DNA from 2 places in the Paenibacillus hexagrammi genome. Region 1 is predicted to be linked to the other one. Evidence: riboswitches for the same ligand, from Rfam matches in the RefSeq annotation. Region 1 holds a riboswitch; the other holds the start of a gene.
What was found. Region 1 has a riboswitch for cyclic di-AMP ahead of L0M14_RS21445 (TrkH family potassium uptake protein). Riboswitches for the same ligand answer to the same signal wherever they lie in the genome.

Region 1 (4,286 bases):
CTGCCAACAAGTAAAAATGTTAGTTTTTTGTTAACACAGAAAAAGACCGGTTCGGCATCTCTGTCCAAAACCCGGTCTATGAAGATGATTGCTAGCGCTGAAGCTCTAACGGATTACTTCATGTTCAAACTCTTCGATCTGATCATTCGTGCCAATAATCACCATGACGTCTTTCTCATTCACTACATCGGTAGCCATTGGTGCGATGATGACCCCGTTCTTCTTATTAATCGCCACAACGCTGCAGCCGTATTTAGCCCGTGGGTCTAGCTCCTTAATCGATAACCCGCAAAGACGCTTGGGCACCGAGAGCTCTACAATGGTGTAATCCTTAGACAGTTCTATGTAATCCAGCAAATTAGGCGAAACCAACTGGTGGGCGACGCGAATGCCCATATCCCGTTCCGGATAAATTACGCGATCTACCCCGATCTTATTCAGTACCTTCCCGTGAAGTTCCGATAGGGCTTTGGCGACCACCATTTTCACACCTAAATCCTTGAGGACAATCGCCGTTAAAATGCTCGCTTGGATATCGTCACCTATCGCTACAACCGCACAGTCAAAATTACGCACGCCCAGAGATTTGAGAACCTCCTCGTCCGTTGAGTCCGCCACAACGGTGTGTGTGAGCTCCGAGCTCATCTCATCAACTGCTTCCTCGTCCTTGTCGATGCCAAGAACCTCATACCCAAGCTTAATCAGCTCCTTGGATAAACTCGATCCAAACCGGCCAAGACCGATGACGGCATATTGATTCTTCTTCATTTCTATGTTCCCCTATCCAATCGTGATTTTACCCTCTGGGTATCTATACAATTCCTTCTCTTGCTTCGGTTGTAAGGCGAATGCCAATGTAAGCAGTCCCAGTCGGCCGGCGAACATGATCAAGATAATCATGATTTTGCCAAACACCGTAAGCGACGGAGTAAGTCCCATTGATAGTCCCACCGTGCTGAACGCAGAGGTCACTTCAAACAAAATTTTCAAAAATTGCGCATCCTCCGTTGTTGACAGCAGCATGGCCACGAAGATAACGACAATCAAGGCAATCATCGTCAGCGTAATCGCTTTAAGAATGCGGTCCTTCGCCAAACGAAAACGGAAAATCACAATATCTTCCTTGCCTCGGATCATCGTAATGATCGCCGCGATCAGAATGGCAAACGTCGTCGTCTTAATCCCGCCCCCGTTGAGCCAGGTGAAGCACCGATAAACATGAGAATCACCATGAAGAACTGAGTAGCCTGCCGCATAGAGCCGATGTCAATCGTATTCGGTCCGGCAGTTCTAGGAGCTACGGACTGGAAGAAGGATGAAAGAATTTTTCCGCCAAAGTTCAAAGGCTCAAGCGTCATCGTGTTCGAATATTCAAACGTAAAAATCACGATGGCTCCAAGCAGGATGAGAAGCCCGTTCATAATCAAAACAACCTTAGAATGAAGCGAAAGCTTTCTCGTCTTGCGATACTCCAGTAAATCCGACATGACGATAAATCCCAAGCCGCCGAGCACCACAGTCACCATAGCTACCACATTCACTACAAAATCATCAGCATAAGCGGTAAAGGAAGCAAATGGAGCATCAACCGTTCCGAAAAGATCAAATCCGGCATTATTGAACATCGAAATCGAATGCCAAATTCCAAAATATATAGCCTTAGGTAGATCCATATCAAAGGACCAGCGAATTGTAAAAATAACAGCTGCAATGGCTTCAATACCAAGAGAATAAATGATGACCTTGCGGATCAAGCGCACGATACCTTCCATGCTGCCTTGGTTAAAAGCCTCTTGTAATAAAAGCCTTTCCTTCAGCGTAATTTTCTTACGTAGGACAAAGGCGAACAAGGTGGCCATGGTCATAAAACCGAGCCCGCCAATCTGGATCAAGGTTATAATGACAATTTGACCGAACATGGTGTAAGTCGAGCCGGTATCGACGACTACGAGCCCGGTTACGCAAGTAGCTGACGTTGCCGTGAAAAAGGCGTCAAGAAAATGCACGGATTCGCCAGTAACTGAGGCAATCGGCAAAGAGAGAAGCCCTGTTCCCAACAAAATGATGATTGCAAAGCCAAGCACCAGAATTTGTGGAGGCGTGAGCCGCCAGATCGTTAACTTTTTCATAAATCCCCCTGTACACACGCAAAAAAGACACTGGAAATCCAATGCCTTATCGCTATGGTTCCTGACGTAAAGCCTACGAGGTTAGCTGACGGATTCGGATGCGCGCGGTCACCCTATTTGCTGTAACATGAAAAGTCTTAGCAAAATTCACCCCAATTACATGGTTCCCCCGTTTTCAACAAGAAATTCGGCTTTTTATTCAATTGATATGAATTATATATCTCTTTTGGCATCCGCACAAAGTTGGTTTTCGGGCTTTTGAGGTTATATAAGGAGGAATCGCTCGTTTCTGAGGAGCTAAGGAGGGTTTTACAACTCGAAATCAAGCATTTGCCCGCGATTGCGTTTTATTTTGAAAGAATTGGCTTTCTTTTTCATCTGTGATACTTTTATTTTATCCGTTTATAAAAATGAACCATAAAGGGGTTGAGCCCTGTACATGAACCGACTGAAGCTGAACCGTCCGCTATTGATCCTCGCCTGCATAGGAATCGTGCTTTACTTCGGGATTAATATGTGGTCCGGTCTGCAGTCCGACGAAGCGGCACCGAGTGAGAATCCGACCATCGCAAAGCAGCAGGCTGCAGAAGCAGCAGCGCAATTTATTCAAGACAGATACGGAATTACGATCTCAAGCACAAAGACCTTCGTCGTGTACCAATCGAAAAAGACACGAAGCGGCTATCTCCAGAAAGAGCATATCGTCGAGGCTTACAGTCTCAAGTACGGTGAACGATTTCCCATCGATTACTATCAAGTTACAGTCTTGGAACCTGAGACCAAGCGGCAGTTCCAGGTAGAAGTGAACTACACGAATGCGCATATTTTCGGCTGGAAAGAGACCGACACCAAGGCCCTTCGCAGCGCACCCATCAGCCGGCAAAGAGCTGATCTGCTGTCCCGGCAGGAAATGACGCGGCTCGGATTTAACCCCGATGATTTTGTAGCTGTAGACGATTCTAGCTCAGAGAACCCGACAGCCTCCAATGCAAACACCTATCTATATGAGAAGCAGTCGGATGCGATCGGGAGCTCGAAGCTTCGGCTTCAGCTTGATTTTGATGATCAAGCGATCATTGGAAGCACTGTACAATTTAGCATTCCCCCGGAGCACCAGGCTTGGTTGGATCAGCAAGACCGTTCCGCATCGATCATGACTTGGATTAGTATGGGATTTACATTTCTCATGTCCATTGCGGCTGTCGTGTACGCGGTAAAATACCGCAAACAGATGGAATTTCGCAGAGGCCTGCTGCTGACGATCCTTTTTACCACCATTTATATCGCCAACAATATCAATATGTATCCTGCTTTTAAAGCGATGGCGGGCTATGAAAACGGTGGATTGGCAACGCTATTGAGCACGCTGTTTATGAATGTGGTGACGATGCTGCTGGGGTTGTCCGTCTATATCTCGCTTACTGCAGGAAGCAAGCTATGGGAGATTTCCGGGAAAACGCATATCTGGTCCACATGGAAGGATTCCTCTTTCGGTTCGGAGGTCAGCTCCGGCATGGGGCGGGGCTACTTGATTGCCTTATTCATTCTAGGCGTCCAGCAGGTTCTCTTCTTTGCCGGTGAAGCAAATTTCGATGTGTGGGCCGTGAACGATCCTACAGACTCTGTGCTGAATCAGCTCGAGCCCAAGCTCTTCCCGCTTATGGCCTGGGCCGCAGCGATCTCGGAAGAAGCAGCATATCGCGTGCTGGGGATCCTGCTCTTTAAGAAGCTGCTTCGCAACAACTTTATTGCCGTTCTGATTCCAAGTATCATTTGGGCGGCCAGCCACACGCAATATCCGATCTACCCTGTATATACCCGCTTGATTGAAGTGACCGTCATCGGCATGATTCTTGGGTATGTGTTTCTCAAGTACGGCTTCCTGACCTCCCTGTTCGCGCATGCGAGCATGGACAGCATTTTGATGGGCCTTTCGCTGTTCTCGCTGGGGAAACCGAGCGATGTGCTCACCGGTATCTTCTATGTCCTGCTTCCGGCACTTGCTGGGCTTGTCATCGCCTGGCTGCACCGTAAAACGTGTCCACGAAGCCCTATTCGTTCATTGACGTAAAAAGGCGGCTCCCCTTATTCTTGGGGAGCCGTTGCTGTTTCACCTTGCAGTGCTTGAAGAATGTCGCGCGCCAGCTTTTCACCAAT
Region 2 (4,286 bases), 410 kb from region 1:
GTTGCCGCCGAAGAAGAACTATGCGTCAGAAACAGCATCGCGGCTTTTTCATTACCAATGACAAAGCCCGTCTGTTCTCTTACTTGAAACTTATCAAGGACAACACCATAATGAGACCTTGCAATATGATGGAAGCGCCAGCCTCCATCTTCTTTATGTAAAAAATACAACACCCTGTTTTTCACATTGCCGCTGTATTCTCTGGTCACGCCAACCAGGCACACATCGCTGTCGACCATTAGAAACTCATCAATTTCATAATGCTTTAGCCGCAGTCTCTGCATATTATTGTAGTGGAGATACGTCTCCATTTCCTCAACAGTGCTTTGATCCATAGGCTCCTGCTTCGTGGCGTAAAACACTTCTTTTATAAAAGTATCCGTCTGAAGATTACGGGCACCTTGAAAATTATCATAAGTGCAAAAGAAATGTTGGATTACTTCCTGAATTTCTCCGGGTATGGATACGCCGCTTGAGATAGCCTGCTTTCTATTCTTTGAAACCGCTTCTCTTTTTTTAAATAGCCATTGCTTCCAAACACCAGCTAGCATGCTAATTGCCTTTCACCCGCTTCCTCTGACTCCGGACATCACTTCATTATAGGCGAAAATGAATAAAAATTCGATATATAACTTGATATTTTTGCATAAAAAAGAAACATTCGCTCCGTAAACCGCAATTTTGCGGCTTGATGAGAACGAATGCTCCCTTTTTGAGTATGTATCCCTTAAATTACGCGCTTGGCTCCCACATAACGTGAGCTCCAATAACGATTTGTCAGACTTTCTACAGCAACGCCTCTGGAAGTAGTAGCTGATATGAATTCATCATTACCCAAATAAATTCCAACATGATTGACAATACCTGAAGCAAAGAAGACCAAATCTCCTACTTTCAAATCGGTAACTCTTACTCCGGATTGGTCGTACATTTGGACTGAAGTTCTAGGCAGCTCAACACCCTTGGCATTATAGACAAAGTTAACAAACCCAGAACAGTCGAAACCACTTGGAGTCGTTCCTCCCCATACATAAGGTACACCTAAGTAACTGTCCGCCATTTGCACAATTTGGTCCGATAACGGTGGCTCCGCTGGCGCGGGAGGTGGTGCGATCCAAGCCGGTTGATGCGATTTGCCGTCCGCGTTGACAATGGCAATTTGATTCGACTCGTTCCAATCAATAGGTGATCCAAACGTCTCGCTAATGAAACGCAGCGGCACATACGTACTCCCCTGAATAAGAGTTGGACTGCTTGCCATACTAATTTTCTTGCTTCCCACTAAAGCTTGCTGCTGATCGGTTTTGAGCGACACAACCTGATCTCTGGTTAACAGAGAAACCGCAATCTCATCTCCCTGCTGAGCCCATTTAACTTCATAACCCAGCTTCTCAGATACAGCCCTGAGGGGAACTTGCAGTACCCCTTTCGAGTCTATGAACGGCTGAGCTTCCGCGAACTGGACAATTTCATCATTAATCTGAACTTTAACAGGAATAGGTTGAGCTGCCTCTGCTTGACCTGAAAATCCAACACTGCTGGTAACCGCCGCGCATAACAAAGTGGATACTCCCATAACACCTTTCATTGACAATCTCAAAACCCATGTCCTCCCTGAGCCTCCGAGGTTAGTTGACGGGTTCGGGAAGAGGTATTCCCTTGGCTGTTACACAGGTGACTTACAAAACATAATGTACTTGATACACTTCAAGCAAATAGAGCACTTAGAGCACCTGTGATCCTGCCATTCACCCCATTGTTAAGAAAGAATCCCCCGTACAGGAGCTTATGTTGCTCCCTGATTCGGCATTTTTTACTGTCATAGACTATCATAGATTTCGTAGAAAGATCAATTTTTGTGTCGTAGTAATAGTTTCCATGTCGAAAATTTGGGGTTGCCCGTCCCTTTTATGCCTAGTCAAAGCCTTATTAAATGATTTTAATAAAATGCGATTATAAACATAAACATCAAAAATTGAAAAAAGACCACAAATTGTGGTCTTCTCATTAGATAAGCGGGTGATGGGAATCGAACCCACGCTACCAGCTTGGAAGGCTGGAGTTCTACCATTGAACTACACCCGCGTGTATATCGGGACGACACGATTTGAACATGCGACCCCCTGCTCCCAAAGCAGGTGCTCTACCAAGCTGAGCTACGTCCCGAAATCAATATTCACTTGAATGGCGTGCCCTGAGAGATTCGAACTCCCGACCTTTTGATTCGTAGTCAAACGCTCTATCCGGCTGAGCTAAGGGCACTTATGGAGCGGAAGACGGGATTCGAACCCGCGACCCTCGCCTTGGCAAGGCGATGCTCTACCCCTGAGCCACTTCCGCAAGACCTAATTGCATGTCCCTCACTAATATTTCTTCAGAGGCGACAAGGAATAATATATCAGGTATTTAGAAAAAAAGCAAATGTTTTTTTATTTATTTTGGAGGCTCCCTATAAGAAGGAAAGCCTACTCAGCAACATGTAGTAAGCTTGGAGTAGGCTTTGTTTATATGATACATAAGACGATTATTCTCCAGTCGGAGGCGTGAAGGTTCTTTGCGCAAATTCGGCATCAAGCATAAAGAAGGCATTGCTGTCTTGATCGATCCGCTTAAGCTTATTAATTATGCTGTCAAACATTGCTTCTTCTTCTACCTGCTCGTCAATAAACCATTTCAAGAATTGCATAGTTGCATGCTCGCGGTCATTTAAAGCCAGATCAGATAAATGATATATTCTTCTGGTTACTTCCTGCTCATGTTTAAAGGCATGTTCAAATGCATCCAAAATGGATTTATAGTTGTTTACAGGTGTCTCCATACCAGCTAGGGTTACCTTTTTTCCGCGATCATTTATAAATTTAAACATCTTCATAGCATGGAAACGTTCTTCTTCAGCTTGTACAATAAAAAAGTTTGAGAAGCCATCTAGGCTCTCAGCAGCGCAATAACCGGCAATGGCCATATAGACGTGCGCAGAGTAGAATTCATAGTTCATTTGTTCATTTAAAGCTTCTGTAAGCGTATCGTTTAACATTTCTGCACGCCCTTTCTATTTGGTTATCGTTAGTCAAAATCCCATACATACAAGATTACCAGAACTGCCCCTAGAAATACAAACGAATTCAATAACCTTCAGCCTGTGCAAGCTTACACCATTACTTTTTCCGCTCTTGAATCCGCAATAATTTGCTTTAACTGAGCGTATAAGAGATGGGGAGATGCTGCGCACAGCAGTTCCTTTTTACCGAGCATAGCGATGCATTCCTTCTTGCAATGCTTGCAGTTGCCTAAGCAATCTTTCTTCTTTTGTTTCAGGTCAGGATACTCGTCTTTTAACGATTTATATATTTGCTTGGAACCAAATTTCTCGTTTCTACAGCAGTATTTAATCGTCTTCATGTCATGTTCACTCCCCGTGCTCAACTTGACATCTTATCATCCATAATATTGATAATAATTATCATTGTCAAACATAAAATGAAAGGGCTTGACCAAGACTCGGTCTCTGGCTTTAAAAAGGGGCAGCCCTAACGTTTTAGTTCGGTGGAAAAGTTAAACACTCTTACATGTTAAAAAAAGAGAGCGTTCAATAGCCATAGGCTGTTAAACACTCTCTTTTTTTACTTGATGCGGTCGAGAGGACTCGAACCTCCACGGGGGGTTAGCCCACACGGACCTGAACCGTGCGCGTCTGCCAATTCCGCCACGACCGCATAGCAATGGTGAGCCATGTAGGACTCGAACCTACGACACCCTGATTAAAAGTCAGGTGCTCTACCAACTGAGCTAATGGCTCTAATAAAGTTGTAAATGGCGGAGCCGACGGGATTCGAACCCGCGGTCTCCTGCGTGACAGGCAGGCATGTTAGGCCTCTACACCACGGCTCCACACTAAGTTACCTCGCTATTGGAGGTTGGTTGCGGGGGCAGGATTTGAACCTGCGGCCTTCGGGTTATGAGCCCGACGAGCTACCGGGCTGCTCCACCCCGCGTCGTTATTACCTATTCGCTTCCTACTACTAGATAGGAAATTTATGGTGGAGGCTGACGGGATCGAACCGCCGACCCTCTGCTTGTAAGGCAGATGCTCTCCCAGCTGAGCTAAGCCTCCATGAATCATCTTTTAGCGTCCATGCAAAGTGATAAGATCTAGCCTTTTGAGCTCACATCACTTTGTGGGTATTAATGGTGACCCGTAGGGGATTCGAACCCCTGTTACCTCCGTGAAAGGGAGGTGTCTTAACCCCTTGACCAACGGGCCTTAATGTGGCTCCCCGAACAGGACT

Region 2: it holds a riboswitch for cyclic di-AMP, as region 1 does, so the genes downstream of both, L0M14_RS23600 (C40 family peptidase) here and L0M14_RS21445 (TrkH family potassium uptake protein) in region 1, are expected to answer to the same signal.

What each region holds. Positions count from the first base shown of each region.
Region 1 covers NZ_CP090978.1:4,757,339-4,761,624, forward strand. Annotated here, with positions in the region: gene L0M14_RS21440 (potassium channel family protein) at 106-768, opposite strand; partial or broken gene L0M14_RS21445 (TrkH family potassium uptake protein) at 781-2,129, opposite strand; cyclic di-AMP (ydaO/yuaA leader) riboswitch at 2,185-2,332, opposite strand; gene L0M14_RS21450 (CPBP family glutamic-type intramembrane protease) at 2,569-4,200, shown strand; gene uvrC (excinuclease ABC subunit UvrC) at 4,215-4,286, opposite strand, start outside.
Region 2 covers NZ_CP090978.1:5,172,262-5,176,547, forward strand. Annotated here, with positions in the region: gene L0M14_RS23595 (hypothetical protein) at 1-551, opposite strand, end outside; gene L0M14_RS23600 (C40 family peptidase) at 728-1,600, opposite strand; cyclic di-AMP (ydaO/yuaA leader) riboswitch at 1,606-1,819, opposite strand; tRNA gene L0M14_RS23605 (tRNA-Gly) at 2,015-2,085, opposite strand; tRNA gene L0M14_RS23610 (tRNA-Pro) at 2,093-2,166, opposite strand; tRNA gene L0M14_RS23615 (tRNA-Arg) at 2,186-2,262, opposite strand; tRNA gene L0M14_RS23620 (tRNA-Gly) at 2,266-2,340, opposite strand; gene L0M14_RS23625 (ferritin) at 2,525-3,034, opposite strand; gene L0M14_RS23630 (DUF1450 domain-containing protein) at 3,148-3,399, opposite strand; tRNA gene L0M14_RS23635 (tRNA-Leu) at 3,629-3,713, opposite strand; tRNA gene L0M14_RS23640 (tRNA-Lys) at 3,721-3,796, opposite strand; tRNA gene L0M14_RS23645 (tRNA-Asp) at 3,812-3,888, opposite strand; tRNA gene L0M14_RS23650 (tRNA-Met) at 3,916-3,992, opposite strand; tRNA gene L0M14_RS23655 (tRNA-Val) at 4,036-4,111, opposite strand; tRNA gene L0M14_RS23660 (tRNA-Glu) at 4,187-4,261, opposite strand; tRNA gene L0M14_RS23665 (tRNA-Asn) at 4,268-4,286, opposite strand, start outside.